One region of the Thermoanaerobacterium thermosaccharolyticum DSM 571 genome, then DNA from elsewhere that is predicted to be linked to it. Evidence: riboswitches for the same ligand, from Rfam matches in the RefSeq annotation. Region 1 holds a riboswitch; each other region holds the start of a gene.
The links. A riboswitch is a leader RNA that binds a small molecule or an ion and turns the genes downstream of it on or off. The one in region 1 is predicted to bind cyclic di-AMP.

Region 1 (4,833 bases):
GCAGTTGCTTCAGATAAAGCGCCACCTAGAAGTAAAAGTTGCATTATACTACCTCTTGCCTCCGGCTGCCTTGATACAGCTTCAACCGCCTTTCCTGTAGCTATACCTATACCAATTCCTGCACCAATACCAGTTATAGCTGCAATTCCTGCTCCTATTGCCAATAAATTCATTTCTCATCTCTCCTTTTATTTTTTTATTTATATTTTACACATAAATCTTTCTAATATCAATTTTTTATTATAAATTAACTTGCTTTCATTCTACAGCTTCTTCAATATAAAGCATTGTCAAAAACACAAATACTACCATCTGAAGTGCACCATCAAACAAATCGAAGTAAATGCTGAATATGGCTGGAACGACTATTGGTGCTACTTTACTTATTAAATCCATTATTATAAATGCTGCAGTAATATTGCCAAATAACCTGGCTGCCAATGACAACGGTCTTGTGAACATATCAAGTACTTTCATGGGAAAATTAATAGGCATCGGTTCAAAAAATGATTTTGCATATCCTTTTATACCCCTCGCCTTAACAGATGCAATTATGACTACTATGATAGACATAATAGCCAGTGCTGATGTGGCACTTAAATCTTTCGTTGGAGGTGTTAATCCAAATAAATCGATAGTATTTGCCAATATTAAATACAAAGCCACTGTTCCAAGATAAGGTGCAAATGATGACCAATACTCACCAAGGGCATCTTTAGTAAATGAATTTAAGCCATCTACTATAGTTTCAACAAAATTCTGCACACCTGTAGGAACAAGTTTCCAGCCTCTTGTAACGATAAGTGATGCTATAGTAAGTATGATCATTATTATCCACGTTACTACAACTGTTGTCGTCACAGGAATACCGCCTAAAATAGGGATTGTAAATACTACCGACTGTCCTATCTCCACTCGTATCACCCCTTTCTCTCATTGATAACTACAATTATAATACTTCAGAATGTAAATTTCAAATATTGTTTTCATAATTTGAAAACTTCATTATTTTGACAATTATCTATCTCTTCCGTCTTCCATTTTAATTGTGATTCAACTTATTTATATCGTCTGTTGACGCAATCACAACCAAATTATCGCCTTCCATTATTATATCGTCAGCAGAAGGAGTAATTTTAATATTATTTCCCCTTTTTATCGCAATAATATTTAAGCCAAACCTTTGTCTTAGTTTCAACTCATTCAAAGATTTGCCTATCCAGTCTCTAATGGCTATTATTTCAACGATGTTGTACTCTGGCGAGAGCTCTATAAAATCAAGTATATTCGATGATATGAGACTGTAAGCTAATTTTACTCCTGCTTCCTTTTCTGGAAATATGACTCTATCTGCGCCAATTTTAAGCAATACTTTTGCATGAAGTTCATTCTGCGCTTTTGCTACGACTGTTTTTACACCAAGCTCTTTTACCATAAGTGTAACCAAAAGGCTCGTTTGTATGTCTGTTCCAGTGCCTATTATTGCAACATCAAAGTTTCTTACACCTAAAGATCTTAGGACTTTTTCGTCTGTCGCATCAGCCTGTACTGCTCTAGTTACGCTATCTGAAATGTTCTGAACTAATTCTTCAGAACTATCTATTGCAAGCACATCACATCCAAGTGTATACAGCGTCTTTGCAACACTTGACCCAAATCTTCCTAAGCCTATTACTACAAATTGCTTTCCACTCACATTTTGACCTCCTAACCGATCAGTACATTGCCCTCAGGGTATTTCATCACCGCATTTGTATTTGCATGTTTGCGAACTAGCGCATATATAACTGTCAACGGCCCCACTCTTCCTGCATACATTGTCAATACTATTATTATCCTTCCAGTAATATCTAGATGCGGCGTCAAACCCATTGTGAGACCTACAGTGCCAAACGCTGATATAACTTCGTAGAAAATTGGCAGAAAGTTTGCTTTCTCAAATACTGATAAAAGTAAAACATCAAAAAGCACTATAAACATACTTATGCAAACAACTGAAAGTGCCCTATATACTTCATCTTTCGGAATTCTTTTGTCTAGTATTTCCGTATCTTCTCTGCCTTTTATTACTGACAACAGAGTCATTACGATGACTGCAAACGTTGATGTTTTTATACCACCACCTGTAGAACCAGGTGATGCACCTATAAACATCAATATGACTGTAAAGAAATTTGAAGCATCTGTCATCTTTGCAATATCAATGGTGTTAAATCCAGCAGTCCTAGGCGTTATAGATGCGAATAATGATGATAGTACTTTCCCTTTAAATGAAAGGTATTTCATCGTTTCAGGATTGTCATGCTCTAATAAATAAAATATTAAAGCACCGACCACGATTAAAATTGATGTCGTTATGATTACAACTTTTGAGTGTAGAGAAAACTTTTTAAAATATCTTTTATCGATTATCTCATACTGCACTGTAAATCCTAAACCGCCAAGAACGATCAATGCCATTATCACAAAATTTACAATGAAGCTTTCAGTGTACTGCGTCAAACTTTTAAAATTACCAAAAATATCAAATCCAGCATTATTATAGGCAGATACTGAATGAAATATCCCTTTAAAAATCCCTTCCCAAAGTCCGAATTGAGGAATAAACTTAAATGATAATAACGCTGCGCCAATGCCTTCAATTACAAATGTGCTTATAAGTGCATATCTTATAAGCCTAACTATACCTTGCGGTGTCAGAGCACTCATGGCTTCCTGCATAACAAGCCTTTCTTTGAAAGTTATTTTTTTACCCATTATCATAAATAAAAGGGTTGCAAATGACATAAATCCCAGTCCGCCTATTTGTATGAGAAGCATAATAACCGTCTGACCAAACCTAGACCAATATGTTCCAGTATCAACTACTACCAAGCCTGTAACACATGTTGCTGATGTTGCTGTAAACAAAGCAGTTGTAAAATCAGTCGTGTTATTATTTCTCGAGGATATAGGGAGCATTAGGACAAATGTTCCTACTAATATTACTGCAGCAAACCCTAAGGCAAGCACCTGTATCGGCGTTATAGTGCTTAAAGTATGCTGTACTTTTTGCCTTACAGTCATTTCTTCATCTCCAAATATAATGCTCAATTATTGAAATTTATTTTCCACGATCTCATTAATAGTAGAAATGCTTTATGTTTATCCAGCATCATCTTTTTTAGCAATCATTGCAATTTCCCCCCAAAAATATAAAAAACCTGAAGTCTTCAAGTTTTTTAACTTCTCCCTTAAAAGCCTACGAGGTTAGCTGTCGGGCTAGGATTTAAGAGAACTTAACCCTATTCTTTCGAATTTCGCCCCAGTTATTGGGCCCCCCGTTTCCATTGGAATTAGGCTTATTTCATTACCTTAATTATACAACCGGTACTTTTCAATAGCAAATGTCAATCACACATCATATAACTTCATTTTTAATCAAATTAACTGATATTTAACGAATACACTGAATAATTCTCCATTATCGTCATTAATCTTCAATTCTTTTATTGTCCTCAAGAATAGAATCTAAATAGGTGTAGATATTATCTACACCTGTTTTCTTCAAAGATGAAAAAGGTACAATTTTACCTTTATCGACTTCAAGTGTCTCAGATATGACATTTAGCGACCTTTGAATTTCTTGCCTATTCAGCTTATCTGACTTTGTGGCAACAACAACATAATTTAAATTTCTATGTTTTAAATAATTCATCATTAGAACATCATCATCTGTGGGCTTATGCCTGATGTCTACAAGCATTATTGCCCCTTTGAGATATTCTGAAACATTTAAGTAAGTCTCAATATTTATTGACCACTGTTTTTTCATTTCTTTTGAAACCTCAGCATAGCCATAGCCAGGAAGATCAACTAAGTAAAATGAATTATTTACAAGGTAAAAATTAATACCTTGCGTCTTTCCCGGTTTCTGACTAACTCTTGCGAAATTTTTCCTGTTAACTATGGTATTTATAAAGGATGATTTGCCTACATTCGACCTGCCTATTACAGCAATTTGTGTTAGCCCGTCATCTGGATATTGGTTTTTATTGTATGCAGCAACTTTGAGCTCTATTGATTTGATTTTCATCTGAATTCTCACCTACTAACGATATTTTTAAGACTTCATCGATATTTGACACAAACTTGAATTCCAACTTCTTCTTGACACTTTGCGGTATCTCGTCTAAATCCCTTTTATTATCTGCTGGTGCAATTATCTTAAGTATACCGGCCCTGTGGGCAGCCAAAACTTTTTCCTTTAAGCCGCCAATAGGCAATACTTTTCCGGTCAGTGTGATTTCACCTGTCATGGCTATATCACCTCTTACCGGTACCTTTTTAATGGCTGAAACCATCGCTGTCACCATTGTTATGCCAGCAGACGGACCATCTTTTGGTATTGCGCCTTCTGGCACATGGATGTGTATGTCCAGGTTTTTGTAAAAATCTTTATTTATACCCAATGTATCAGCATTAGATCTTATATAGCTGAATCCTGCCTGTGCAGATTCTTTCATGACATCTCCTAATTGCCCTGTCAACGTAAGTTTTCCTGTCCCAGGCATAGTAGTTGCTTCAACTGTAAGCGTGTCACCGCCAACTCTAGTCCATGCAAGGCCAGTAACCATGCCTACTTTGTTTTGCAAGTTTGCTTTGTCTATCCTAAATAGTGGCTTTCCAAGGTATTTTTGCAGATTTTGTTTCCCGACTTTTATTGACTTGGCTTTATCTTCCACTATAGTTTTAATGGACTTTCTTACAACTTTTGCTATATTCTGCTCTAACGCCCTCACACCCGCTTCCCTTGTGTACTCTGATATTATGCCGATGATAGCTGAGTCTTGT
Region 2 (4,833 bases), 170 kb from region 1:
GTTCGTACAGATAAGACACAGCCGGATTTGACCATGTGTCAAGAGAGCTGACCTTATTTGGCTCATTTGGATTAAAGTCAGGTATATTGGCCATGGCTAAGATATCGCCTGTTTTTGGATTCATCACTATGGCTGTGATGCCATTGGCTGGGCTGTATGTTTCATAAGCTTTTTCAATGGCAGTTTCAGCGTATCCTTGAATTACAGAATCTACAGTAAGGACCAAATCATCTCCTTTTTCAGGTTTGTATAATTTTTCAGGAAGTCCTATGACGTGACCAACTTCATCAGTATTTGCTATCTCTAGACCAGGGATGCCTTTTAGATACTTGTCAAATGAATATTCAAGTCCATAAAGTCCATTTCCGTCAGTTCCTGTAAATCCAAGCGTCTGCGATAATAGATTGTCGTCTGGATAGCTTCTAATACTTGTATCTTCAGTATAAATACCTACAAGATTCAGCTTTTTGATTTTATTTATATTGTCCAGTGGAACATTTTTTTTAAGTACAGTCCACTCCGAGTTTTTATTGTTTAGAAGCTTATACAGTGAATCTTTTTTCATTCCCAATAAACTGTACAACTGATTTGCAATTTTATCTGGATGCTTTATATTCTTTGGTGCAGCATATACATCACCGCCGCTGACATTAGTGGCCAGGATATTTCCATTCGCATCGTAAATAATTCCTCTTTGTGGCTTTAATACTATCTTAGATGTTGTCTGATTTTTGACGGCCAGTGAATATTTTGGGGCCATGACAATTTGTAGCCATATTAATCGCGCTACAAGACATGCGATTAAAAATAAAAATGTAATTAGTACGAGCAAAATGCGCTTTTTATTTATTGATGCCAATTGAAAGTATCCCCCTTGTACGTTTATAATTTTATTTTAAATCAATATAGTGCATATTTCAATTAGTTTACATGAATCTGCATTCGGTAGGTTTCACATCTAAGGCAAATTCTAAGAAAGATGGTGCTCTCATTTTGAAATTCTCTGACCACTCCATAAATTTAACTTTACATACAATTAGTGGCATAATCCACTGGACGTTGTTAATGCCAAGACCGTAAAATTCAGGGTTGACCTTCAGATCATTGGCGACATCTAAAAACGATGATAATTCTTTTTGCGATATTCCAGATTCTACATTACCAATGTGTATAAGTTTGTCTTCCTCGTTGTAAAGGCCTAAAACTAACGCAGTTTTGTCTATCCTATAACCTAATATTACAGCATTTAGTACTATGTGGTGTTTGAATTTTTGCCACAGACTACTTCTTTTTCCTAAGTAATATTTTGAGTCTGCTTTTTTGGCCATAACACCTTCCAGTCGTTTTTTATCAGTTTCTTCAAATAAAGTCTTACCATGTTCAAATATAAAGTCTGATATTCGCATTATGCTGCATTCATTTACAAATTTATTTAACATTTGCTTTCGCTCAATTAACGGCCGATTCAAAAGCTCTTTTCCATCAACATAAAGTATATCCCAAGTAATAAATATGGCAGGATAAGACTTGCTCATAAAATCTATTTTTAGTTTGTTTTGCTGGTGTTTGCGCATCATTATGCTTCTATAACTTGGCTTATTGTCTTTTAAGACTATTAATTCACCATCAAGTATTGCTTCATTAGCCCTGATAAATTTGTTTAGCTTCATGAGTTCTGGAAATTGATGACTTACATCCACAAGTCTTCTATCCTGCAGTCTCGTTGTAGATGAAAGGAATGCCAGAGTCCTTGAACCATCCCATTTTATCTCATACAGCCAATCTGGGTCATCAAATACTTGGCCTGATACTGCCAGCATAGGTGGAATTTTTTCATCCATCATGGACATAAACTTAAGCACCCTTTTTCTTTTTAGCTTTTTTTGGTGTATTTTCGCTCTTTACCGATTCTATGCTGGCTTTTAATGCGCTTACAAGATCAAGGACATTTTCTTCCTTTGGCGATTCAGGTATTTCAATTTTTCTATCTTGAATTTTCGACTCGATTATTTCGATCAGGGCTTTTCTGTAGTTGTCATCGTATTTTTCAGGAGAAAAATCAGATGTCAGAGTATCCACAAGCTTTATAGCCATCTTTACCTCATTTTCGTGCAGATCTACATTGCGAATTGGTGGAAGTTCATTTGTACTTCTTATTTCGTCAGGGAAGTGCATTGTTTCTAATACCATGTAGTTGTCATTGTATACTCTTATGCAGGCCAAATCTTGCTTTGATCTGATTACTACACGTGCAACTGCCACACGGTTTAGCTTTTTCATTGAGTCCCTTAAAAGGACGTAGGGCTTTGCACCTATTTCATCCGGAGCAATGTAGTATGTTTTATCGAAATAGATTGGATCGATCTTATTTAAATCTGTAAAATCAAGAATATCTATCGTTTTAACTGTGGACTTAGGAATTCTCTCTAAATCTTCTTCATCGATAATGACAAATTTTCCTGGTTCATATTCATAACCTCGGACTATTTCTTCGTCTGACACTTGCCTATTGCAGACAGGACAGATTTTTTCGTATTTGATAGGAGATTTACAGTCTTTATGAAGCTGCCTAAAATGCACTGAATTGTCTTCTGTAGCTGCATAGAGCTTTATTGGTATGCTAACTAAACCAAAGCTTATGGCACCTTTCCACATTGAACGCATGTTTTAACACCTCATTTTTGATACTTCAATAATTATTATATCCATGTACAATTTTATACTACAGGTAAAATATGGTATGCAATTGACATCGATTAATTTTGCCTGTATAATATTAAGTAATTATTAAAAATATAAATTTTTTATTAAATTTATTAAAAAAAATGCCTAATCGAAAGAACGGGGGATATTTTTGGGGTGAATCCGCTTTTGCGGTAGGGTTGCTCTTTACCGAACCCGTCAACTAACCTCGTAGGCATAAAGAGAGGATGGAATCAATTGAATCACAAAAAGTTAGTTGCATCAGTAGTTTTGTCAATAACACTTATGCAAGCACCAAGTGCGTTTGCAATGGAACTGTTAAAGTATGGTTCAAGAGGACAAGCAGTGGTTAGTTTGCAGCAAACGCTGAATCGACTTGGTTATAACACAGGTGGTATTGATGGTATTTTTGGCAGTGCTACGAGAAATGCTGTGATAGCACTGCAGAAAAAATTTGGTCTATCACCAGATGGGATAGTCGGACCTGCAACAGAGGCTGTTCTAAACAGGACTGTTGTGAGTGGAGTTTCATCTAGAGGTGCTTATGTTCGTACATCAAATCTCAGTATTGTTAGCATTGCAGGAAGGTATCTAGGGACACCGTACGTTTACGGTGGTACGACTCCTGCTGGCTTTGACTGTTCTGGCTTTGTCCAATACGTATATAAGCAGGCAGGAAAAAGCATCGGCAGGACTACATACGATCAGTATGCTGGTGGAAGGCCTGTCAGCTTATCGGATTTACAGCCAGGTGATATAATGTTTTTCTCTACATCAGGCAATGGTCCTACGCATGAAGGTATATACATAGGAAACAATCGCTTGATACATATGAGCGATTCTTCAAAGAAGGCAGCATATGATGATTTTAGCGGGTGGTTTAGGACTTACTATATAGGTGCAAGGAGATATTATTAAGAAAGAGTATATTGCTAAAGCAAAAGAACACGTATATGTTAATTAGCTTCAACATATACGTGTTCTTTTTGTTTTTAAAATTTTATTTATGGAAGATTCATTGAGTCAGAGTTCAATTATTCATATTTTAATCACAATATCGTAATTTTCACAATAAACTTTTGCAATATCATATATAGACTTTTCAAAAGCCGAAGTTAGAAAAACACATGTTCGTATAATATAATTAAAGCACAGTGCGGCACTGAAAGGGACCGGTCCTCACTATTTGGTGAGGTGTAGACAATGATAAGCTACAATGAGCTGTGCTTTAAGGCGAAAAGCGGTGATGAAAAGTCCACAGTCGAAATCTTAGACAAATTTAATCCTCTTTTGATATCACTTGCTAAAAAATTTCCTTATGACGATTTTAATGACATGCTTCAAGATGGAAGAGAAGTTTTAATCTTAGCAATAAAGGAGTTCGATGAAAAGAAAGGAAAAGAATTCATCGGTTATGCCAATATGCGGCTTAAATTTTACTTCATGGGTATGCATAGAAAGAAGAAACCTAATCTGTCCTTAAATTCTAGTGCTGGTGATGATGAAGATGAAATAATAGACTTGATCGAAAGCGATGGACTATCACCTGAAGAGGAATTTTTTAAATGCGTTTCAATAAAAAATTTGAAAGATGCATTAAATAGCCTGACGGAAAAGCAGAAAAGGATAATATCATTGTACTTCTTTAGAGGAAAATCATTAGTAGAAATCGCAAATGAGATTGGAATAGGCTATCAAAGTGCAGTAAAGTTAAAAAACCGAGCTATAGAGAGATTAAGATTTGCGATAAAAAATGATATAATTATGTAAAAAGACATGAAAGGATGGTAAAAGTTTGGAAGTAAGGAATAATGGTATAAACGAAGATTTATTCAAAAAAATAATTGAATCAAATAAGAATGCACAATATCATAATCTAATTGGAATGGATATAGTTGAGCTAGATAGCGGTAAAGTTACAATGGAAATGATGATTTCTGAAAAACATTTGAATATTTTTAGAATCGCACATGGCGGAGTGCTGTTTTCGCTTATGGATACGGCAATGGGAATTGCAGCAAAGACGATGGGGAGAAATATGGTTACTCTTGAAATGAATATAAACTACATAAAATCTGTTAAAGCTGGAGATAAGATTAAGGCATTTGGAAAGATAATTCATTTAGGGAA
Region 3 (4,833 bases), 240 kb from region 1:
AAGGTAGACACAAATGGTGTCGTTGGTGTTTTGCTAGGCACAGTAATTGGAGTAAGCTTTTTTAAAGGTGCACCGATAGGTCCAATGATAGCTCTCGGCATAACAACTATAATACTTAAGATATTTCGATTATAGAGAGGGAGAATACATATGAAAATGATAAAGTATCTTGAAGATCTTAGGGAAGTTAAGGTGAGTGAAAATAGGGAATTTTTTTCTGCAACACATGAAGAAATAAAGAATGGCGCCACGACAGATGTATATTTTTTAAGAACTCAGGATATTTTAAAACACTTAGGAATCGATGGGAAAGTCGTTACAGCAGAGATATTTGCACGAAAAAATGGAATTTTTGCAGGCTTGCCAGAAGTAAAAAGTGTTTTGAAAGATAAAAATATTGAAGTATGGTCTATAGATGAAGGAGAAACATTTGAACCTAAGGAAACAATCATGAGAATCATTGGACCTTACAATGAATTTGGGACATATGAGACCGTCATATTAGGGATACTTGCAAGCTCTTGTGGGTGGGCAACTGCAGCAAGAGAGTTAAAAGAAGCTATTCCAGATAAACCGCTCCTTTGCTTTGGCGCAAGACACGTACATCCAGCGGTAGCACCTGTTATGGAAAGAGCTGCACTTATAGGTGGGGCAGATGATGCAAGCTGCATACTAGGAGCAAAACTTGCTGGAAAAGAACCGAAAGGGACCGTCCCACATGCAGCATTTCTGATTGCCGGTGATACACTGCCTATAGCAAAAGCATACAGTGAAATAACGCCTGATGATGAGAAAATAACTATCTTAGTTGATACATTTAAGGATGAGATAGAGGAATCATTAAGAGTTGCTGAATATCTTGGTGATAGGTTATACGGAATAAGGTTAGACACACCGTCAGAAAGGGGAGGCGTTACAGCCAGCCTCGTTTATGAACTAAGACAGAGGCTTAATCAAAAAGGATACAATAACGTCAAAATTATTGTGTCTGGCGGGCTTACACCTGAAAGAATAAAAGAACTTGCATTAAGTGGTGCAGATGCATTTGGCGTTGGAAGCTATATATCAGACGCTTCACCAATAGATATGACTATGGATATTAAAGAGGTAGAAGGAGAACCTATTGCTAAAAGAGGCAGAATTCCTGGAAGAATAGAAAATAAAAAATTAAAGAGAATAATATAATCAAGCAAGAAACTTCTTCTTGCTTGATTTAATATAATTTATTTTTTGCCGTAATATAAGTTTATGTAGTCGTATAAAAAAGTATTGACACAAATTAAAAAACATTATATAATGACTATTGTGTTAGCGATGAAGACGCGCGGGGGTGGCGGAATAGGCAGACGCGTACGTTTGAGGGGCGTATGGAGTTATCCGTGCGGGTTCAAGTCCCGCCCTCCGCACCAAAATATGAAAAAGAAATATTTTACATAAAAAATAAGCCATTAAGGCTTTTTTTTTATGTTTATTACCACTTTAGCATTATAAGTGACATAAATATAATAGTTATAATAGTTGTAGATGTTATAAATATGGACGCAAGTTTTACGTTTAAATTTCTCTCATCTGAATATATTACTGCTACTAGTGCTGTTGGCATTATTGAGCCTAGCATTATGGCTTTAATTGTCATTGAAGTTGTGCTGAAGAAAAGTGGCAGTGTAATAAACAATATTATACCAGGTATGTACTTTATAATAAGGCCTTTTACAAGTGATACTATTTCGTCTTTATCTAGATTAAAATCAAGGAAGTATCCGATTACGAAAAGGGCTAAGGTAGTATTTGGCAGTGAAATTTGTTCTACAAGATTAACGATCAAGCCGGGAAATTTGAATCCAGCTATATTCAAAATAAACGAAATAATGTATGTATCAAATGGAATGAAGTACAAGATTTTTTTGAAAACTTTTTTTATATCCAATTTATCATTTTCTGAAAATGCATATGCTATAATATAAGCAATCCCAAAGACGTTAAATGAGTTACCCATGTCAAACATAGCAATGTGTAAAAGTCCATTATTTCCATATATCTGTTGAATAAAAGGAAATGCAAAAAGGCCGATGTTATACCCACATAGTGAAATCATAAGCGTGCCTTTAGTTTCTCTTTTTAAGTTTGTTTTTTTTAAAAATTAAAAATCCCATTAGAAAAGTAATAATGCCTAGGATAAATCCAAAAAATGTTAAAACAAATAAATTGGTGTTTACTTTTGTAGTAAAAAAGACTTTTGCAATGCTGGCAGGTAGAGTTATATATATGATAAAGTTATTTAATACCTTTCCAGTCTCACTCGGTAAAAATTTCATCTTCTTTACTGCATAGCCTAAAAAAATTACTATAATGCTTATTGATATTTTTTGAAGTATGATTATCTGACTCATCTGGATCCCCTTTCTGTGTTGTTAAATAAAATTATACTATATTATAACGATTATTTACATAGATTGTAACAAATTTATTAAATTATTATAAAATATATTAAGGAAATATTAAAAAAATCTTAAAAAATTATTATGAAAACATTGACTTTAGTAATAATGTTTGATAAAATAAAAGAAACTTGTACATATTAGCAATCTTGCCGAATCCTATTTAGGTACGGAGGATTTTTCATGTTTTGGGGTTAATCTGCTATAAGCAGTAGGGATACCTTCTTATTCCGCACCCGTCAACTAACTCCGGAGGCAAAAAGGAAGGAGATTAGCTATGAATAGTCGATTAAGTAAATTAGTTTTTGGTGTATCCGTTTTCGGAATGACACTTGTAGGTTCTTCAATGTTGACGCATGTTTACGCAGACAATCTTGGAACTGGCATTGTGATTGGAAATAGTGTAAATATCAGAAGTGGTGGCAGTTTATCATCAAAAGTAATAACTCAATTAAATTGGAATGACGTTGTCACTGTACTTGGACAGGAAAATGGCTGGTACAATATAAAATTATCTAATGGAACTGTTGGATGGATATATGGGCAATACCTTTCTTTAAGATCATCATCTAGCACAGTGTCTAGAGGGGATGTTGATAGAAGCGTTGTTTTAAGGCTGATAGACTTTGGTAAGAAGTTTTTAGGGACTAAATATGTCTATGGTGGTGAATCACCTTCTGGATTCGATTGTTCTGGATTTACGCAATATGTTTTTAAAAGTGTTGGCGTAAATTTGCCAAGAATGGCCGATGATCAAGCGACGGTTGGCACATATGTAGACAGAGGAAATTTACAGCCTGGTGATTTGGTGTTTTTTAAGACATTAGGTAGCAGCATAATAAATCATGCTGGGATATACATAGGAAATGGAGAATTTATGCATGCCTCATCAGGTGCAGGAAAGGTCATGATCAGTTCACTTAAAGATGACTATTACAGCACTCACTATGCGACAGCCAGAAGAGTCATACAATAAACTAAAGTTTTGTTTAAAGATTGAGAAAAGACACGTTGATGTGTCTTTTTTTAGTGGAATATTTGCGAATTTCTACGCAATCATTTTATTGACTATTGAAGTTTATTAATATATTATTATATATTGTATAAAATTTGCATTTATGTGGAAGGAGATAACCTAAATGGGGTTTGTAAGAGATGATATAAGGAACGTAGCTATAATAGCACATGTAGATCATGGCAAAACTACATTAGTAGACGGCATGCTAAAGCAGAGCGGCATCTTTAGGCAAAATGAAAAAGTTGAAGAGAGAGTAATGGACTCAAATGAGCTTGAAAGAGAAAGAGGAATTACTATTCTTTCAAAAAATACTGCCATTAGGTACAATGGTGTAAAGATAAATATAGTTGATACGCCTGGGCATGCAGATTTTGGCGGTGAGGTAGAACGGGTACTAAAAATGGTTGACGGTGTATTATTACTTGTAGATGCTTTTGAAGGACCAATGCCTCAGACCAGATTTGTATTGAGCAAAGCTTTAGAGCTTAATTTAAAGCCTATTGTAGTTGTAAATAAAATCGATAGGCCAGATGCTAGACCTGAAGAGGTAATTGACGAAGTGCTTGATTTATTTATAGAGCTTGGTGCCGATGATGATCAAATTGATTTTCCTGTTGTATACGCATCTGCTAGGGAAGGGGTTGCTAAGTTAAATTTGAAAGATGAGTCAGTGGATTTGCGCCCACTTTTTGATACAATTTTAAAGGAAATTCCGGCACCAGAAGGCAATATAGATGACCCACTGCAACTTATTGTTACGACACTTGATTATGACGATTATATTGGAAGAATCGCTATTGGAAAAGTTGTAAGAGGCAAAATCGTATCAGGTGAAAATGTCGCCATATGTAAAAGAGATGGATCTGTACAAAATGTAAAACTGAGTAATTTATACCAATATGAAGGCTTAAAAAGGGTTCAAGTTGAGGATGCCTTGCTGGGTGATATAGTGGCTGTATCAGGTATAAGCGATATAGAAATAGGTGAAACTATAGCGGATCCTGAAAAACCTGAGCCGGTTGATTTTGTCGAAATAGAAGAACCTACAATTTCAATGACTTTTGGAGTAAATACTAGTCCCTTTGCAGGAAGAGAAGGCAAGTATGTTACATCTAGACACCTTAGAGAAAGGCTATTTAGAGAGCTTGAAACAAATGTTGCATTAAGGGTTGAAGAAACTGAAACGACAGAAGCATTTAAGGTATCTGGACGTGGTGAGCTACATCTATCCATTTTGATAGAAACCATGAGAAGAGAAGGTTATGAGCTGCAAGTATCTAAACCTACTGTTATTATAAAAGAGATAAATGGCGTCAAGCATGAGCCTATAGAGCTTGTGACGATTGATATACCTGAGGACTTTATGGGAGTAGTTAT

Region 2: it holds a riboswitch for cyclic di-AMP, as region 1 does, so the genes downstream of both, TTHE_RS03550 (C40 family peptidase) here and TTHE_RS04415 (TrkH family potassium uptake protein) in region 1, are expected to answer to the same signal.
Region 3: it holds a riboswitch for cyclic di-AMP, as region 1 does, so the genes downstream of both, TTHE_RS05490 (C40 family peptidase) here and TTHE_RS04415 (TrkH family potassium uptake protein) in region 1, are expected to answer to the same signal.

What each region holds. Positions count from the first base shown of each region.
Region 1 covers NC_014410.1:895,813-900,645, reverse strand. Annotated here, with positions in the region: gene atpE (ATP synthase F0 subunit C) at 1-173, opposite strand, end outside; gene TTHE_RS04425 (F0F1 ATP synthase subunit A) at 259-915, opposite strand; gene TTHE_RS04420 (potassium channel family protein) at 1,043-1,696, opposite strand; gene TTHE_RS04415 (TrkH family potassium uptake protein) at 1,708-3,093, opposite strand; cyclic di-AMP (ydaO/yuaA leader) riboswitch at 3,224-3,352, opposite strand; gene yihA (ribosome biogenesis GTP-binding protein YihA/YsxC) at 3,473-4,075, opposite strand; gene lon (endopeptidase La) at 4,032-4,833, opposite strand, start outside.
Region 2 covers NC_014410.1:722,565-727,397, forward strand. Annotated here, with positions in the region: gene TTHE_RS03535 (peptidoglycan D,D-transpeptidase FtsI family protein) at 1-859, opposite strand, end outside; gene TTHE_RS03540 (ATP-dependent DNA ligase) at 927-1,850, opposite strand; gene ku (non-homologous end joining protein Ku) at 1,855-2,664, opposite strand; cyclic di-AMP (ydaO/yuaA leader) riboswitch at 2,817-2,934, shown strand; gene TTHE_RS03550 (C40 family peptidase) at 2,941-3,621, shown strand; gene TTHE_RS03555 (sigma-70 family RNA polymerase sigma factor) at 3,907-4,473, shown strand; gene TTHE_RS03560 (PaaI family thioesterase) at 4,499-4,833, shown strand, end outside.
Region 3 covers NC_014410.1:1,132,618-1,137,450, forward strand. Annotated here, with positions in the region: gene TTHE_RS05470 (DUF441 domain-containing protein) at 1-135, shown strand, start outside; gene TTHE_RS05475 (nicotinate phosphoribosyltransferase) at 151-1,185, shown strand; tRNA gene TTHE_RS05480 (tRNA-Leu) at 1,325-1,409, shown strand; gene TTHE_RS05485 (AEC family transporter) at 1,472-2,095, opposite strand; gene TTHE_RS14570 (AEC family transporter) at 2,106-2,390, opposite strand; cyclic di-AMP (ydaO/yuaA leader) riboswitch at 2,579-2,710, shown strand; gene TTHE_RS05490 (C40 family peptidase) at 2,716-3,414, shown strand; gene typA (translational GTPase TypA) at 3,578-4,833, shown strand, end outside.